2 regions of the Paracoccus contaminans genome follow, and region 1 is predicted to be linked to the other one. Evidence: riboswitches for the same ligand, from Rfam matches in the RefSeq annotation. Region 1 holds a riboswitch; the other holds the start of a gene.

Evidence for each region. Region 1 has a riboswitch for cobalamin ahead of B0A89_RS04395 (CbtB domain-containing protein). Riboswitches for the same ligand answer to the same signal wherever they lie in the genome.
Region 2: another riboswitch for cobalamin. It lies ahead of B0A89_RS03210 (TonB-dependent receptor plug domain-containing protein); the one in region 1 lies ahead of B0A89_RS04395 (CbtB domain-containing protein).

The regions. Positions count from the first base shown of each region.
Region 1 is NZ_CP020612.1:917,935-925,803, reverse strand. It holds gene cobN (cobaltochelatase subunit CobN) at 1-3,121, opposite strand, end outside; gene cobW (cobalamin biosynthesis protein CobW) at 3,121-4,155, opposite strand; gene B0A89_RS04410 (DUF1636 family protein) at 4,160-4,501, opposite strand; cobalamin riboswitch at 4,585-4,792, opposite strand; gene cobO (cob(I)yrinic acid a,c-diamide adenosyltransferase) at 4,842-5,468, shown strand; gene B0A89_RS04400 (histidine phosphatase family protein) at 5,465-6,013, opposite strand; adenosylcobalamin (AdoCbl) riboswitch at 6,083-6,169, shown strand; gene B0A89_RS04395 (CbtB domain-containing protein) at 6,212-6,430, shown strand; gene B0A89_RS04390 (CbtA family protein) at 6,440-7,357, shown strand; gene cbiB (adenosylcobinamide-phosphate synthase CbiB) at 7,361-7,869, shown strand, end outside.
Region 2 is NZ_CP020612.1:662,390-670,258, reverse strand. It holds gene B0A89_RS03230 (DsbA family protein) at 1-298, shown strand, start outside; gene B0A89_RS15040 (ATP-binding cassette domain-containing protein) at 295-624, opposite strand; gene B0A89_RS15035 (ATP-binding cassette domain-containing protein) at 618-1,028, opposite strand; gene B0A89_RS03220 (FecCD family ABC transporter permease) at 1,025-2,005, opposite strand; gene B0A89_RS03215 (ABC transporter substrate-binding protein) at 2,005-2,883, opposite strand; gene B0A89_RS03210 (TonB-dependent receptor plug domain-containing protein) at 2,913-4,799, opposite strand; cobalamin riboswitch at 4,929-5,124, opposite strand; gene B0A89_RS03205 (acyl-CoA synthetase) at 5,143-7,035, opposite strand; gene B0A89_RS14525 (hypothetical protein) at 7,129-7,281, opposite strand; gene B0A89_RS03200 (CAP domain-containing protein) at 7,280-7,789, shown strand; tRNA gene B0A89_RS03195 (tRNA-Thr) at 7,825-7,869, opposite strand, start outside.

The sequences.
Region 1 (7,869 bases):
CGCGCGCCATGAAGGCCGCGACCTCGGGCCGGCCCAGGGTGGCGGCGTGATACAGGTCGAACAGATGCGCCGGCACCGCCCCGGCCAGATGGGCAAAGGCGGCCATATGGTCCAGCGTCGCCGCGATTTCGGCCGCCCCGCGAAAGCCGTGGCGCATCATCCCGTCCGCCCAGGCGGGGTTGGCGGCGCGGGCGCGCACGACGCGGGCGATCTCCTCGGGCAGCGCGCGGGCGCGGGGGGTTCCAGGGCGCGTGGAATCAAGATGATAGATGGCCGGCGCGTCGGCCCCCAGATGGGTCATGGCGGCGGCGAAGCCCCCCAGATGGGCGGGATAGTCGGCGGCCACCAGCAGATCGGTTTCGGCCAGATCCTGTGCGTGAACCAGGCTGTCCGCGCCCCGCAGACGCTTTTCCAGCGCCGCGCGGTCAGGGGCTGCGCTGCCATCGGCCGCAATGGCCCAAGCCGAGGCCGACAGCCACGCGGCCCCCGCCGCATCGCGCGCCGCCGGGGCCAGATCGCCCTGCGCGATCCCCATGCCGTATCGGCCGGGCTGGGGTCCGAAGATGCGGGGGGCGCTGTCGCGATAGGGGTTGTCGGCGGCGCTTTCCTCACGCGCGGCCAGCATCGCCGTGCCGGTGTGGAACAGCGCCGCCAGCGACGGGAACACGTCGCGGAACAGCCCCGAGACGCGCAGCGTCACGTCGATGCGCGGCCGGCCCAGCAGCGCCAGCGGAATCGCCTCGACGCCCGAGACGCGCTCGGCCCCCGCGTCCCACACGGGCGCCAGCCCGGCCAGGTGCAGGGCCATGGCGATCTCCTCGCCCGCCGTCCGCATCGTGGCGCTGCCCCACAGATTCACGACCAGGCCGCGTGGCCAGTCGCCGTGGTCCTGCAGGTGGCGGCGCAGCAGCTCTTCGGCCAGCTTGACCCCCTGCGCATGGGCAGACCGGGACGGCACGGCGCGAGGATCGACGGAAAACAGGTTGCGCCCGGTGGGCAGCACGTCCGCCCGCCCCCGCGCCGGAGAGCCGGACGGCCCCGGCGCGACCCGCAGCCCGGACAGGGCGCGGGCCAGCCCCGCGCGCTCGGCGTTTCCGCAAGCGCCGCGGCCCAGCACGTGCAGGCCGTCGCCAAAGCGGCTGTCCTTGAGGTCGCAGACAAAGCGGTCGATGCGGGTGATCGCCTCGGCCATGCCGGCGTCGGGGGGCAGGCCAAGGTCCGCCTCGATCCCGCGGCCCTGCGCCTCGGCGCGGATATCGGCGATCAGCCGGGCGCGGCGGGCCGGGTCCAGCCCGTCGGCGGTCGAATATTCGTCCAGCAGCGATTCCAGCCGCCGCAATTCGTCCGGCGTGTCGCTGGCGATCAGCGGCGGGGGCAGGTGGCCCAGCGTCAGTGCCCCGATCCGGCGGCGGGCCTGCGCGGCCTCGCCGGGGTCGTTGACAATGAAGGGATAGATGACCGGCGCCGGGCCGATCAGCGCCTCGGGCCAGCAGGCACCCGACAGCGCGGCGGCCTTGCCGGGCAGCCATTCCAGCGTGCCATGCGCCCCCATGTGGACGATCGCGTGCAGCCCTTGCGATCGCAGCCACAGGTAGAAGGCCACGTAACCGTGGCGGGGCACGCGGGACAGATCGTGGTAATCCTCGGCGCGCCGGGCCGGATCGCTGCGTTCCGGCTGCAGCGCGATCAAGGCGTTGCCCCGGCGCAGGGCGGCGAAGCTGAAGGCGCCGCGGGACACCGCCGGGTCATCCGCGGGCGCGCCCCAAGTCGCTGCCAGCTCGTCCCGCAGCGCCGCCGGCAGGGCGGCCAGCGCGGCGGCGTAGTCTTCCAGCGGCCAGCTGATGCGCTGTTCTGCCAGCGCGGCGGGCTGGGCCGCGCCGGGCGCCACGGCCCAGCCCTCGGCCGACAGGTCCGCCAGCAGCGCCTCGGTCGAGGCGAGCGCGTCCAGCCCGACCGCATGGGCGATCTGGTCCGGGCGGCCGGGATATGAGGACAGGATGACCGCCAGCCTGCGCTCGGCCGCCGGGGTCTGCCCCAGGCGGTGCCAGGCCGCGATGCGGTCGGCGGCGGCGGCCAGCCGGTCCGCGTCGGGATGGTGGGCAAATCGGGAATATTGCAGCGCAGGGTCACGCCGGGCCGGGGATTTGTGCGACACGAGCCCGGCGTTCAGGCGGCCGTCCACCTCGGGCAGCACGACCTGCATGGCAAGGTCTGCGGGCGACAGGCCGCGTTCGGACCCGGCCCAGTCGCGGCGGCGCGCGGTGGACAGGACCACCTGATGCACCGGGCAATCCCAGCGGTCGAAGGGGGTCGCCCCATCGTCCCCCCGCGCCGAAAAGCAGGTGGCGCTGATGATGGCCTGCACCGGCCGCGCGCCGACTGCCTCGGCCAGCCAATCGGCAAAGCCCGGTGTCTTGAGCGAGGCCGCGAACACCCCCATCGCCGCCAGCCCCCGCGCCCGCAGCGCCGCGATCAGGGCATCGACCGCGGCGGTGTCGGCCGCAGCCAGATAGGATCGGTAAAAACAGACCAGCGTCACCGGCCCCTGCGGCAGCGCGGCGATCACCCCGGCATCCGGATCGTAAAGACCCATCTGCGGCACCGTCGCCGCGCCTGCGACCGGGGCGGCGTCCAGCCCCGCGGCGCGGGCCAGTTCGGCCAGCGCCATCTGCGCCGCGACCGCCCCGCCCGCATCGCACAGCGCCGCCAGCCGCCGCAGCACGGGCCTGTCCAGCGTCGAGGCCGCTTCGAGCGCGGCATCCTCGGCCCCGTCGGCGGGCAGCACCGCCAGCGCGATGCCGCGGCGCCGGGCCATATCCTGCACCACCGCCAGCCCGTGCGGCCAATAGGCCGCCCCGCCGATCAGCCGGATCAGGATGGCCCGCGCCCCGGCCAGCGTCCGCTCGGCATAAGCATCCACCGACAGCGGATGGCGCAGCGCCACAAGATTTTGCAGCCGCAGCGCCGGCAGCCCCCCATCCGCCCGCCGCCAGCCTGCCGCAAAGGCCCCCAGGTCGCTGTCGGAAAACGACAGCACCACCAGATCGGCGGCGTCCTGCCCCGGATCAAATGGCGCCTCGGCATCCTCGAGGCCGCGGGTTTCGCGGAAGACGACGTGCATCAGGCCCCCAGCACCTGCCGGATCAGGGCCGGGTCGATGTCGTCATGCTGGGCGATCACCACCAGCCGCGAGGCGCGCGGCGCGTCGCCCCAGAGGCGGTCATACTGGTGGCGCACCCGCGCGCCGACCGCCTGCACCAGCAGGCGCATGGGCTTGCCCGCGACGGCGACGTGGCCCTTGACGCGCAGGATGCGATGGTCGCGCGCCAGCGTCTCGATGCGCGCGGTCAGGTCGGCGGGGTCGGCGATCTCGGGCAGCTCGATCACGGCGGAATCAAAGTCGTCATGTTCGTGATCGTCCGCGCCGTCATGGTGGCTGGGGCGGGCGTCAAGGTCATCCTCGGCGGCGGCGTTCAGGCCCAGCACGACGCGCGGATCGACTGCGCCTTCGGATACCACGATGACAGGCAGCGGGCGCGGCGCCTCGGCGGCGATCACCGCGCGGGCGGCGGCGAGGCCGTCCGCGCCGGCCAGGTCGGGCTTGGTCAGCAGCACAAGGTCGGCGCAGGCGATCTGATCCTCGAACACCTCGGACAGCGGCGTTTCGTGGTCAAGGCTGTCGTCCGCGGCACGCTGGGCGTCGACCGCAGCCTCGTCGGGGGCAAAGCGGCCCGCCGCCACCGCCTCGGCATCGGCGACGGCGATCACCCCGTCCACCGTGATGCGCGAACGGATCGCCGGCCAGTCAAAGGCCCGCAACAGCGGCTTGGGCAGCGCCAGCCCCGAGGTTTCGATCAGGATGTGATCGGGCCGCCGTGGCAGGGCCATCAGCGCCTCGATCGTGGGGATGAAATCATCGGCAACGGTGCAGCAGATGCAGCCATTGGCCAGCTCGACGATGTTCTCGGCCGGGCAGTTCTCGTCGGCGCAGGATTTCAGGATGTCGCCATCGACGCCGACGGTGCCGAATTCGTTGACCAGCACGGCCAGCCGGCGGCCCTGAGGGTTGGCCATCAGGTGGCGGATCAGCGTGGTCTTGCCGGCGCCCAGAAAGCCCGTGATGACGGTCACGGGGATCTTGGTCAGGTCGTTCATGGCGTCACTCCTGCGGGGGGATGCGGGCAAGCGACTGCTTGCGGAAGATCGCGGGCCGGTCGCGCCAAGGCACGATGCCGTCGGCGCTGTCGGCATAGAGCGCGGCACCCGACAGGATCGCCGGCGCGTCGGCGGGCGTCAGGCGGCCATAGACATAGGTCCACTTGCCGGGGCCGGACAGCGCAACGGCGCAGCCCTGGCCGCAGGCCGACAGGCATTCGACCGGGCGCAGCGTGACGCCGGGCGGGGCCGGCTCCAGCGCGCGGGCCAGCGCGGCACCGGGCGGTTCGCCCTCGGCGGGCTGTCCGGCCCGGCAGGTGATGCAGACGTGCAGCGTCGCGGTCATCGGCCACTCGCCCGGCGGTCGCAAACTGTCCGAAGGACGCCGCCGCCAGCGGTCGCCATCCGGTCGCGGAACACCCCGTCCGCCCGTCATCCGTTGCGCTGGCAGGTCTCCCGGCTTGCGGATTCTGGGTTTCCCCAACGGGCGCCCGCCTTCCCGGATTGCTCCAGTGGCACAAGGGCGACCTTTCCGGTCACGGTCGCGGGGGCGGCTGCGCTTTGGCTTGCCTTTCGGGGCCTTGCGCGATTCCCTCTTGGCCTGCCATGCGGCAGGACCAGCGCAGCGCCTTGGTGCGCCAGCCCGGCCGCGCTTGTCAAGGAACGTGCAACTGGAAAGAGCGCCGATGACCGACAGCAGCCCAGCCCCCGGTGCCGATGCGCGGCACGCCGAAAAGATGGCCCGCATCAAGGCGGCGCGCGATCGCATGATGGCGACCAAATCGGGCGAAAAGGGGCTGGTGATCGTCCATACCGGGGCGGGCAAGGGGAAATCCTCGTCCGGCTTCGGCATGATCCTGCGCTGCATCGCCCATGGGATGCCCTGCGCGGTGGTGCAGTTCATCAAGGGCGCCTGGGATACCGGCGAGCGGCGGCTGCTGACCGAACGGTTCGGCGATCTGTGCCAGTTTCATGCGATGGGCGAGGGCTTCACCTGGGAGACGCAGGACCGCGAGCGCGACATCGCCGCGGCGCAGGCGGGCTGGGCCAAGGCCAGGGCGCTGATCCGCGACCCTGCCATCCGCTTCGTCCTGCTGGACGAGATCAACATCGCGCTGCGCTATGGCTATCTGGACGCGGCCGAGGTCGCGGCCTTCCTGCGGGATGAAAAGCCCCCCATGACGCATGTGTGCCTGACCGGCCGCAACGCCCCGGCCGAGCTGGTCGAGCTGGCCGATCTGGTGACCGAGATGACGCTGGTCAGGCACCCCTTCCGGGCTGGGATCAAGGCCCAGCCGGGGGTGGAGTTCTAGCTGCCCGCCCGCCAGGCCCAGCGGCGGCCGTCATGGGTCAGCCGCACGAGGGACAGCGCCGGCACGTCGATGCGCAGGGCCATCGCGGCTGGCCCGCCCAGCGCCGACAGGATCGCGGCGCGCAGGCTCATGGCCGGCGCGATGGCGGCGGCCCTGCCGCCCAGGGCGGCCTGCTCCTCCATCCAGGCGCCCACCCGCGCCGTCACCGCGCCCAGGCCCTCGCCCCCCGGCGGGGCCAGCGCGGGATCGGCCAGCCATGCGGCCAGCGCCTGCGGGTCACGGGCCGCCGCTTCCTGCGGGCTCAGCCCGGCCCAGCGGCCAAAGGCCCCTTCCGCCAGCGCGGGATCGACGGTTCCGCAAAGCCCTGCGGCCCGCGCCGTGTCGGCGCTCGCGCGGCAGGGCGCCAGGAACACCCGCGCCCCCTGCGGCACCTGCCGCGCAAGGCCCGCCGCCCCCGCCAGCAGGCGGGCGGCCGCCGGCCTGCCCGAGGGAAAGCGCCCCGATCCGTCATGGGCTGCGCAGATCAGCAGAAGCTGGGCGGTCATCCGTCTTTCTCCTCGGCGGGGCGATTGCGCTTTGACTTCGCGCCGGCGCCGTGAAAGGGTGCCGCTGTCGTCATCGCGGCGGAAGTCCGGTGCAAATCCGGCACGGTCGCGCCACTGTAATCGCCGCTACGGCGAAAGTCAGACCCTCGCGGTGACAGCATCGTCTCAACCCGGACGCCGTATCCGCAGGAGATCCGCATGGCACAAGCCGCCGCACCGACCCCGTTCGCCCCGCCGCTGGCGCAACCCATCCCCCTGCGCGAGATCGCCCCCTGGGCGGTCCTTGCCGGGCTGGTGCTGTTGCTGGCGATGTATTTCGTCAGCACCGAACAGGGCGCGATCGCGCTTCTGGATGGCACGGGCGTGCATGAATTCGTGCATGACGCCCGCCATCTGCTGGGCTTTCCCTGCCACTGAGAGGCTGACATGACCGGACGTTTGCTGCTGCTCGGCATGATTGCCGGGCTGGTCGCGGGCATTCTGGCCTTCGGGACAGCCCGCATTTGGGGCGAGCCGCCGCTGGCCGAAGCCATCGCCCTTGAAACGGCGGCGCAGACGGGCGCCGCCAATGCCCTTGCGGCCGGGGGCCACGCTGCCGACCATGACCATGACCATGACCATGACCATGACCATGACGATGACCATGACCATGACCATGAACACGGGCAGGGCCATGGCGGCGCCTTTGGCGGGGGCCATGATGCCGCCCCGGCCGGGCAGGGGGCGGCGCAAGGCCATGCCGGCGCTCATGCCCACGGCCATGGGGCAGGCGAGGGGATCAGCCGCGCCGTGCAGGCCGGGATCGGGCTGCTGACCGGAACGGCGGTCTATGGCGCGGCGCTGGGCGGGCTGCTGGCCCTGGTCTTCGCCGCCGTGCAGGGCCGCGCCTGGAGCCTGGACCCCAGGGCGAGTGCCGGGCTGATCGCGCTGGCGGGGTTCATCGCCGCGGTGGTCGTTCCTCAACTGAAATATCCCGCCAACCCGCCTGCTGTCGGCCATGCCGAAACGATCGGCCTTCGCACCGCGCTGTTCTTTCTGATGCTGGCGATCTCGCTTGCGGCGATGGTGCTGGCGGCCACGGTGGGGGCGGCCCGCGCCCGGCTGGCGGGCGATGGCTGGAACGGGGCGCTGACGGGCGCGGCGATCTATGGCGGCGTGGTGCTGGCCGCCGGGCTGCTGCTGCCGCGCATCGACGAGGTGCCGGCGGATTTTCCCGCCGACCTGCTGTGGCGTTTCCGCATGGCGGGGCTGGCGGTGCAGGCAGTGCTGTGGGGCGCGACCGGGCTGATCTTCGGCTGGCTGGCCGCGCGCCCGGCTCGGCCCCTTGTGCGGGCTGCTGCCTGACGGATGAGCCATGCGGGCGCGATGCTGCTGGCCTTCGGCCTTGATGTCGCGGTCGGCTGGCCCGCGCCGCTTCATGCGCGGATCGGTCATCCGGTCACCTGGGCGGGGGCGCTGATCGCGGCAGGGGATGCGCGGCTTAACCGCGGGGGCGCGCGGCGCGCGCGCGGCGCGGCGCTGGCGCTGTCGGTGATCGGGCTGGCCGCGCTGGCGGGCTGGGCGGTGCAGCGGCTGGCCGGCGAGGGGCTTGCCGGCGCCGCCCTCTGCGCGGTCGCGGCCTGGCCGCTGCTGGCGGTGCGCTCGATGCACGATCATGTGCAGGCCGTGGCCCGGCCCCTTGCGCAAGGTGATCTGCCGGCGGCGCGCGCCGCCGTGGCGATGATCGTGGGCCGCGATCCGGCGGCGCTGGACGGCGCGGGGATCACCCGCGCGGCGATCGAAAGCCTGGCCGAGAATACCTCTGACGGCATCATCGCGCCCCTTTTCTGGGGGCTGGTCGCCGGCCTGCCGGGGAT
Region 2 (7,869 bases), 260 kb from region 1:
GATGCGGCAGGGCCGCTACTGGCCCATGCACAGCGCGCTAATGGCGCTGCGCGGCCGGGCGGCCGAGGCGCCCGTCGTGCGCATCGCCCGCAGCCTTGGGCTGGATGAAGCGCGGCTGCGGCGGGACATGGAATCCGAGGCGGTCGAGGCGCATATCGCCACGTCCTTCGAACTGGCCGAACATATGAGCCTGATGGGCACGCCGACCCTGATCGCGGGGGACGAGGCGGTGTTCGGGGAACAATCGCCCGCCGATCTGCGCGCACTGCTGGCGCGGGCGCGCAAGACGCTCGGCTAGGCGGGCAGGGTGACGAAGGCGGGACCGGCGGCGGTATCCACGAAAGCCCCGCCGACGCCAAAGCTGCGGCGCAGGATGGGCGGCGTCAGCACCTCGGCCGGGGTGCCGTCAGCGGCCACGCGCCCTCTGTCCATCACGATCAGCCGGTCGCAATGGCGCGCCGCGAGCCCCAGGTCGTGAATCGACACCAGCACCGTCCGGCCCTGCTGCGCCAGGCGCTGGAAAAGCGCCATCACCGCAAGCTGATGGGCAGGGTCCAGCCCGGCAACCGGCTCGTCCGCCAGGATGATCGGGGTCTGCTGCGCGATCAGGCGGGCGATCAGCACGCGCGCCAGCTCGCCCCCGACAGCCCGGTGGCGATGCGCCCGGCAAGATGGGCGGCGCCGACCGCCGCCAGCGCCTCGGCCCCGGCGGCATCGCCCGCCCCTCGGGCGGGCCCCCAAGGGCGGCCCAGGCGGACCAGCTCGGCCACGGGGATCGGCCAGGCGACCTCGCGCGACTGGGGCAGCCAGGCGGCGCGGCGGGCGCGGCGCGCCAGCGGCAGGGCGGCAAGATCGCTTGTGCCCTGGGCCGGGATCAGCCCCAGCGCCGCGCGCATCAGCGTTGACTTGCCCGCGCCGTTGACCCCGATCAGGCCGGTCAGCCGGGCCGGCGCTATGTCCAGCGTGATTCCCTCGATCAGGGTCGCGCCGCCCTGCCGGACGGTCAGGCCGCGCAGCGACAGGCTCATGGCCGCGCCTGCATGCGCCAGATCAGGTGCAGGAACACCGGCGCCCCGACCAGCGCCAGCATCACCCCCAGCTTGAGATCGCGTTCGGGCGCGATCAGCCGCACGGCGACATCGGCCGCCAGCACCAGCGCCGCCCCGCCCAGGGCTGCCGCAGGCAGCAGGCGCGACGGCACCGCGCCGACCGCGCCGCGCAGGACATGGGGCACCACCAGGCCGACAAAGCCGATCGCCCCGGCGACCGCCGTGGCCGCCCCGACGGCCGCCGCCGTGCCCAGCACGGCCCGCAGGTGCAGCCGCGCCAGATCGATCCCCATCGAGGCGGCGGCTTCCTCGCCCAGGGTCAGCGCGTCGAGCCCGCGCCCCGTGCCCGCCAGCGCCGCCCAGCCCAGCGCCATGATCGGCGCGGCGGCGGCCACATGGGCCCAGCTGCGATCGGCCAGCGAACCCATTGTCCAGAACATGATGTCATAGGCGGCAAAGGGGTTGGGCGAGAGGTTCAGCACCAGCGCCGTCAGCGCGCCGGCCAGCGCCGATACCGCAACCCCGCCCAGGATCAGGGCCAGGCCGCCCTTGCCCCGGCCCGCAAGCGCCAGCACCAGCGCCACCCCCGCCAGCGCGCCGGCCAGGGCTGCAAGCGGCACGGTCATCCCCAGCGCCGAGGCGCCGGCCTGGATGGCGATCACGGCCCCCAGCGCGGCCGAGGCGGATACCCCGACGATCCCCGGCTCGGCCAGGGGGTTTCGCAGCAGGCCCTGCAGCGCCGCCCCCGACAGGCCCAGGCTGATGCCGACCATGGCGCCCAGAACCGCGCGCGGGGCGCGGATCTCGCGCATGACCAGCCCCAGCGCGGCTTCGCCCGAGACGAGCGCGCCCAGACCCTCGGCCCAGCCCGCGCCGGCTGGCCCGACCAGCAGCGAGACGACCGCCAGCGCCGCGGCCAGCGCACCCAGCATCGCCAGCAGCCAGGGAAAGCGGATCATCGCGCCTCCTTGGCGGCACCGGCCAGCCGGCCCAGCGCATCGGCCACCTGAGGAACCGCGCAGGTCCATTCCGCGTCGGGAACGGCAAGGCGGCGCGCGCGCATGCGTTCAAGCACCGGATGAACGGCGATCTCCTCGGCGCGCGAGGCGCGGGGATAGCGGGTTCCGGTCACGATCAGCGCCGGCTGCGCCAGCACCAGCATTTCAAGCGGGATACTGCCTGAACCCGTCATCCCCAGCCGTTCGGCCAGCGGTGAAAATCCGGCGGCGCGCATCAGGTCGCCGGGCAGGGTATCGGCCCCGGCGGTATAGCCGTTCGCCCCCCAGCTTGCCGCAACCGGGCCATCAGGGGGCAGCGCATCAGGGGAAGGGGCATCAGGGGAAGGGGCATCGGGGGCGGGCGCCCTTGCGGCGGGCGGGCGGCTCAGCCGAGCCAGCCGCGCATCGAAATCCGACAGCATGGCGGCGGCCGCCTGCTGGCGCCCCAGCGCCGCCCCGACGGCGAGCATGGCCTGCCGCACATCCTCGATCGACCGAGGCGGATCAAGCGTCATCACCGGCACGCCCAGCCGTTGCAGCATCGCCACCGGCGGGCCGCCGAAGCTGCCGGCAAGCACCAGGTCGGGATGCAGCAGGAACACCTCTTCGGCATGGCCGTGGTTCACCGGAAAGGCGGCCGCCCGGTCCGCCACCGCCGAAAGGCGCGGATCGCGCGCAAGGGCGCTGACCGATACCAGTTGCCCCGGCGCGGCCAGCAGCAGCGCCAGCTCGTCGGTGCACAGGTTCATGGAAACGACCCGCGCCGGCCCCCCCGCCAGCAACGCGGCCGGGGCCAGGGCGGCCAGCGCCAGCGCCGCGGCCGTGACCCTTGCCAAGGCGGGCCGCCGGCGGGCCGCGCGGCCTGCTACCATCGCTGCTCGATCCCCATCCATGCGGCGCGTCCTTGCGTGCCATAGCCCCAGGTTTCCTGATAGGGCTTGTCGAACAGGTTGGTGACCCGCGCCGTCAGGCGCATCCGCTCGTCCAGGTCATAGCTGGCGGCAAGGTTGACCACCGTGAAGGCGGGCAGCCTTGAAACCTTTTCGTTGCCCCAGCCGTGCCACCATTCGGTGTCGCGCGAATCGGTGACATGCCGCAGGTCTGCGGACAGCCAGCCGCGCCCTGCAAAGGTCTGCATCGTCGCATTCAGCCCCAGCTCATGGCGCGGCCGGCGCACGGCGGCGGTGCCATCGGGGTTGCGGGCATCCAGATAGGTATAGGCCGCCCCCAGGGTAAGCGCCGGGGTCAGCTCATGGCGGACGGCGATCTCGACCCCTTGGCGCCGGCTTGTTCCCCTGAGGTTGCGATAGTTGGAACCATCCGGCAGCGGGGCGCCGGAATAGACGATCGCGTCGGCCAGCCGCTCGCGAAACCAGGTCACGTCGATCAGCCCGCGCCCGTCCGGCAGGCTGTATTCCAGCCCCATGTCGATGCTGCGGTTTTCCTCGGGCCTCAGATGGGGGTTGCCGACCGCGCCATAGCCCCCCGCCAACTGGTAGGACTGGGGGTTGAGAATGCCGGTCCCGGCCGAGGCATGCAGCCGCAGCGGGCCGGCCGCGATGCGCCAGGACAGGCCCGCCGCCCAGGTCGTCTTGCCGCCGAAATCCGAATTGTCGTCGTGGCGCAGCCCCAGCTGCACATCCAGCCCGTTTTCATGGGCCGCGCGGTATTCCACCGCTGCCGAACGGGTGGTGCGGGCATAGGCGGTGCTGCCCGACGCGTCATCCTCGATGCGGTCGAACGCGAGGGCGATCGTGCGCGACGCATCGGCCGCCGCGCCATCCAGTCCCAGGGTGGTGCGCGAGCGGATGGCACGGCGGCGGGTTTCGGTCCGGCCCGGATAATCATCATGCGTCTTGAGCGTGACGCGCGAATCCTCCCATGCCAGGCGCTGCGTCAGCCGGCCCGAGGCAGAGCTCGCCTCGGCCCAGAGGGTGTCGATGCGCTCGGCCCGGTCGGACCAGAACGGCGCATCGCGCAGATAGGTCCGGGCCGAGTCCGGCGCGCCGCTGGTTGCGTCGAACCAGGCACGCTCCTCGGCGCGGCGGATTGAAAAGCCCAGCGTCAGGCCATCCGCCGCCTTCCATTCGCCCGACAGCGCCAGCGCCCCGCGCCGGATGCCGTCATCATCGCCCCCGTCGCCATATGATACGTCATAGCCATCGTCCTCACGATAGCTGCCGTCGAACTGGAGCCGCAGCCGCTCTGTGACCAGGGACTGGCCCAGCGCTGCGGCCGCGCCGTGGCCCGCCTCGGTGCGGATATGGCCGCCTGTCCGGTCGGCCTTGCGCGTGATGATGTTCACGACCCCCGCCGCCGCGGCCGAGCCGTAATAGACCGACTGCGGACCGCGCAGCAGCTCGATCCGCTCGACATCGGACAGATCGAGGCCCCCCAGGTTGTAAGGCTGATCGCCCCCCGCCGCGTTCACGCCGTCGATCAGGATCATGGCGTGACGCGTCTCGCCGCCCCGGATGCGCAGTTCGGCCAGCGACCCGCCCGATGTGACGAGCGAGACGCCCGGCAGCGCCCGCAGCCCCTCCTGCACGGTGGCCGCGCCGCGCTGCTCAAGCTCCCGGCCGGTGATGACGGTGGCGGCGCGGCCATAGGCATCGGCCTCGACGGGGGAAAACCCGCCGGTCAGGATCACGGTGTCGAGGACGATGGGGGCGCTGTCCTGCGCTGCCGCGGGCAGGGCGGGCAGGCAAAGCGCGGCGGCCAGCAGGGTCGAGCAGGTTCGGGAAAGGGGCATGGCATCGTCCCTCGGGCTGCGGCGGGCGCGCGGCCCGCGGGTGGCGTTGGTCCGGGGGATCCGTGGCGGTCCCGCAGGACAGGGCATCACCGCTGCGGCAGGCCGCCTCGCCGGCGCGCCCCGCGCCGCCGAAAGGGTGCTGACCGAGCAGGTCTCCTGGCTTGCGGATCATCGCGGTGGCCGGCCTTCCCGGGGGGCGGCCCCAGTGGCCCTGTCGGCCCCGCCATCCGCGCACAGTTGCGGGGGCAGCCACGGCTGCAGATGACCTGCCCCCGTGTTCCCTTTCAATCCGGCAGGCGCCGGAACTCGGTCGCGTTCAGTTAGCCGGGCGCATGGCGCGGCGTCAATCGCCCGAGCGCCCCGCCCATTCCCAGCGGACGGCATATTCCCCCAGCCGGCGGGCAACCGCATCGCGGTCTGCCCCCGGCATGCAGGCGATGCGGGCGGTCAGGCCGGCCGCCTTGTCCTCGACCACCTCGGTCACGCGGGCGCTGCCCTTCAGCTCGTCGTCCAGCACGCGCGCGACGGCCATGCGGCGCAGGGCCGGCTTGAAGACCTTGCCCACCGCCGTCATCGGCAGCTCATCGAGCACTTCGATGTGCCGGGGCACCGCGGCGCGTTCGTGGATGTTGGCGCGGGCATGGTCCGCAAGCTCGGCCAACGTGGTGGCCGCCCCGTGGCGCAGCTGGACATAGGCGCAGGCCAGTTCGCCCGCCACCTTGTCGGGCTGGCCGATCGCCGCGACCGCAACCACGTCGGGATGGCTGATGAGACCGTTCTCGATGACCGCCGGGTCGATGTTGTGGCCGCCGCGGATGATCAGGTCCTTGGCCCGGCCGGTGATCCACAGATAGCCGTCCGCGTCGATCCGGCCCAGATCGCCGGTGCGCAGGAACCGCCCTTCGGCGAACAGGTCGCGGTTCCTGTCGGCCTGCACATAGGTCGAGCCGGCAAAGACGCCGGGGCTGGAGACGCAGATCTCTCCGCTTTCGTCCGGGGCGCATTCGTGAAAGCCGTCCGGTCCGGCCCGCAGGATGCGCACATGGCTGTAGGGCAGCGGCAGGCCGACCGAGCCGATCTTCCTGACCCCGTCCACCGGATTGCAGCTGACAAGGCAGGTCGCCTCGGTCAGACCGTATCCTTCGGCGATCCCGACCCCGGTGGCGGCCTTGAAGCGGTTGTAAAGCTCGACCGGCAGCGGGGCAGAGCCCGAGATCACCGTGCGCAGCGTGGACACATCCGCATCCACCGGCCGCTGCACCAGCGCCGCGACCGCCGTGGGAACGGTGATGAGAAAGGTCGCCTGCCAGCGTTCGACCAGCTTCCAGAAATTGTCCATCACCCCTTCGCCGCGATAGCCCGCGGGCGTCGGCATGACGAAATGCGCGCCCGAATGGATGCAGGACATCAGGATCGGGTAGGCCGCAAAGACATGGAACAGCGGCAGCGGGCACAGCGCCACATCGGTCTGCCGGAACAGCAGCGAGCCGCCCAGAAAGCCGTTGTAGATCATGCCCGAATACTGGTGCCGGGCGATCTTGGGCATCCCGGTCGTCCCGCCGGTGTGGAAATAGGCCGCCACGCGGTCCTCGTCGGGATCGTCGAAGGTCAGGCGGTCATGCGGCTCGGCCGAGGCGGCTGCCTCGAAGTCCAGCACCCGCGCCTTGTGGGTCGCCGTGACGCGGGGGCGGACCAAGGGGACGATCAGGCGCCTTGCGCCGCCGAGATAGCGGGCAAGGTCCACCTGCAGCACCGTATGGACCTGGGGCGCCAGCGCCAGCGCCGCGGCGGCCTTCTGTGCCACGTCCGATTTCGGCATGGACCTGAGGGTGACGAGAACCCTGGCCCGCGTCTCGCGCAGGATGCCGGCAATATGTTCTGCATCCAGCAGGGGGTTGATGGGGTTGACGATTCCCGCGGTCGCCCCCGCCAGCAGCACGATCGGCGTTTCCAGGCAGTTGGGCAGAAGATAGGCGATGGTATCGGTCGGGCCGATCCCCAGGCGGCGGAACAGGTTGGCCGTTTCGGTCACCCGTTCGTGCAGTTCGGTCCAGGTCAGCGTGCAGGCCCGCGCGGCCGGGCCGGAAAACAGCTGGAACGACAGGGCGGGGGCGCCCGGATGGCGTTCGCGCGCCGCCGTCAGCAGCCGATAGAGGGTGCGAGGCTCGCGGCGTTCGGCATAGGGCATCTCTGATTCGATGCGGTCCCGATCGGCCTTCGAGGCAAAGCGCGTCATCCGGTTGTCCTTCCGCCCTATCCTGGCAACTGGCCGCAGGATGGGACGAAACCATCCGACCCGGCAAGTTCCCGGCGGCGGCGACACGCGGCGTCACGCCGCGCCGTGCGGATCATTCAAATGCTTCGCATCCTGCGATTGAGCGGCGCGGCCCTTTGTCGCTAAGCTGGGCACGCCCCCAACGACAAGGACCGTGCCAAGCGGCGCATCGCAAGGGACGATTGAAATGTCGATCAGAACATCCATGGCTGCGCTGGTCGCAGCCATGCTGCTGCCGGCTGCCGCCTTGGCGGTGACCGTCCGCCTTGACCGCACGGTGGTGCAGGCGGCCGCGCCCGGCCGGGCGCAGTGCCGGACAACAAGCGGGGCCGAGAATGCCGCGGTGGCCGCGGTCACATCGGGCCAGCGGAAGAGCCTGGGCCTGAAGGCCGTGCAACCCAGCGCTCGGCTGGCGCAGGCGGCCGCACGGCATGCCTGCGACATGGCCCGCCGCGGCCTGATGGCCCATCATGGCTCGACCACCAAGGGGCCGTTGCAGCGCGTCAAGCAGGCCGGCTATCACCCTGCGCTGACGGCAGAGAACATCGCCGCCGGCCCGTTCGGATTGGCCCAGGTGCTGGGGGTATGGAATCAGTCGCCCGGCCATCGCCACAATATCCTGCTGCCCGAAATTCGCGAGGTCGGGATCGGGCAGGCCGTGGCCGAGGATGGCAGGACGGTGTTCTGGGCCGCTGTCTATGCCGCCCCGCGCTAGGGCAGGGGCCTGGACGGCGGCTTAGGCAAAGGATGTGGTGCCGCAGAAGGGACTCGAACCCCCGACCCCATCATTACGAA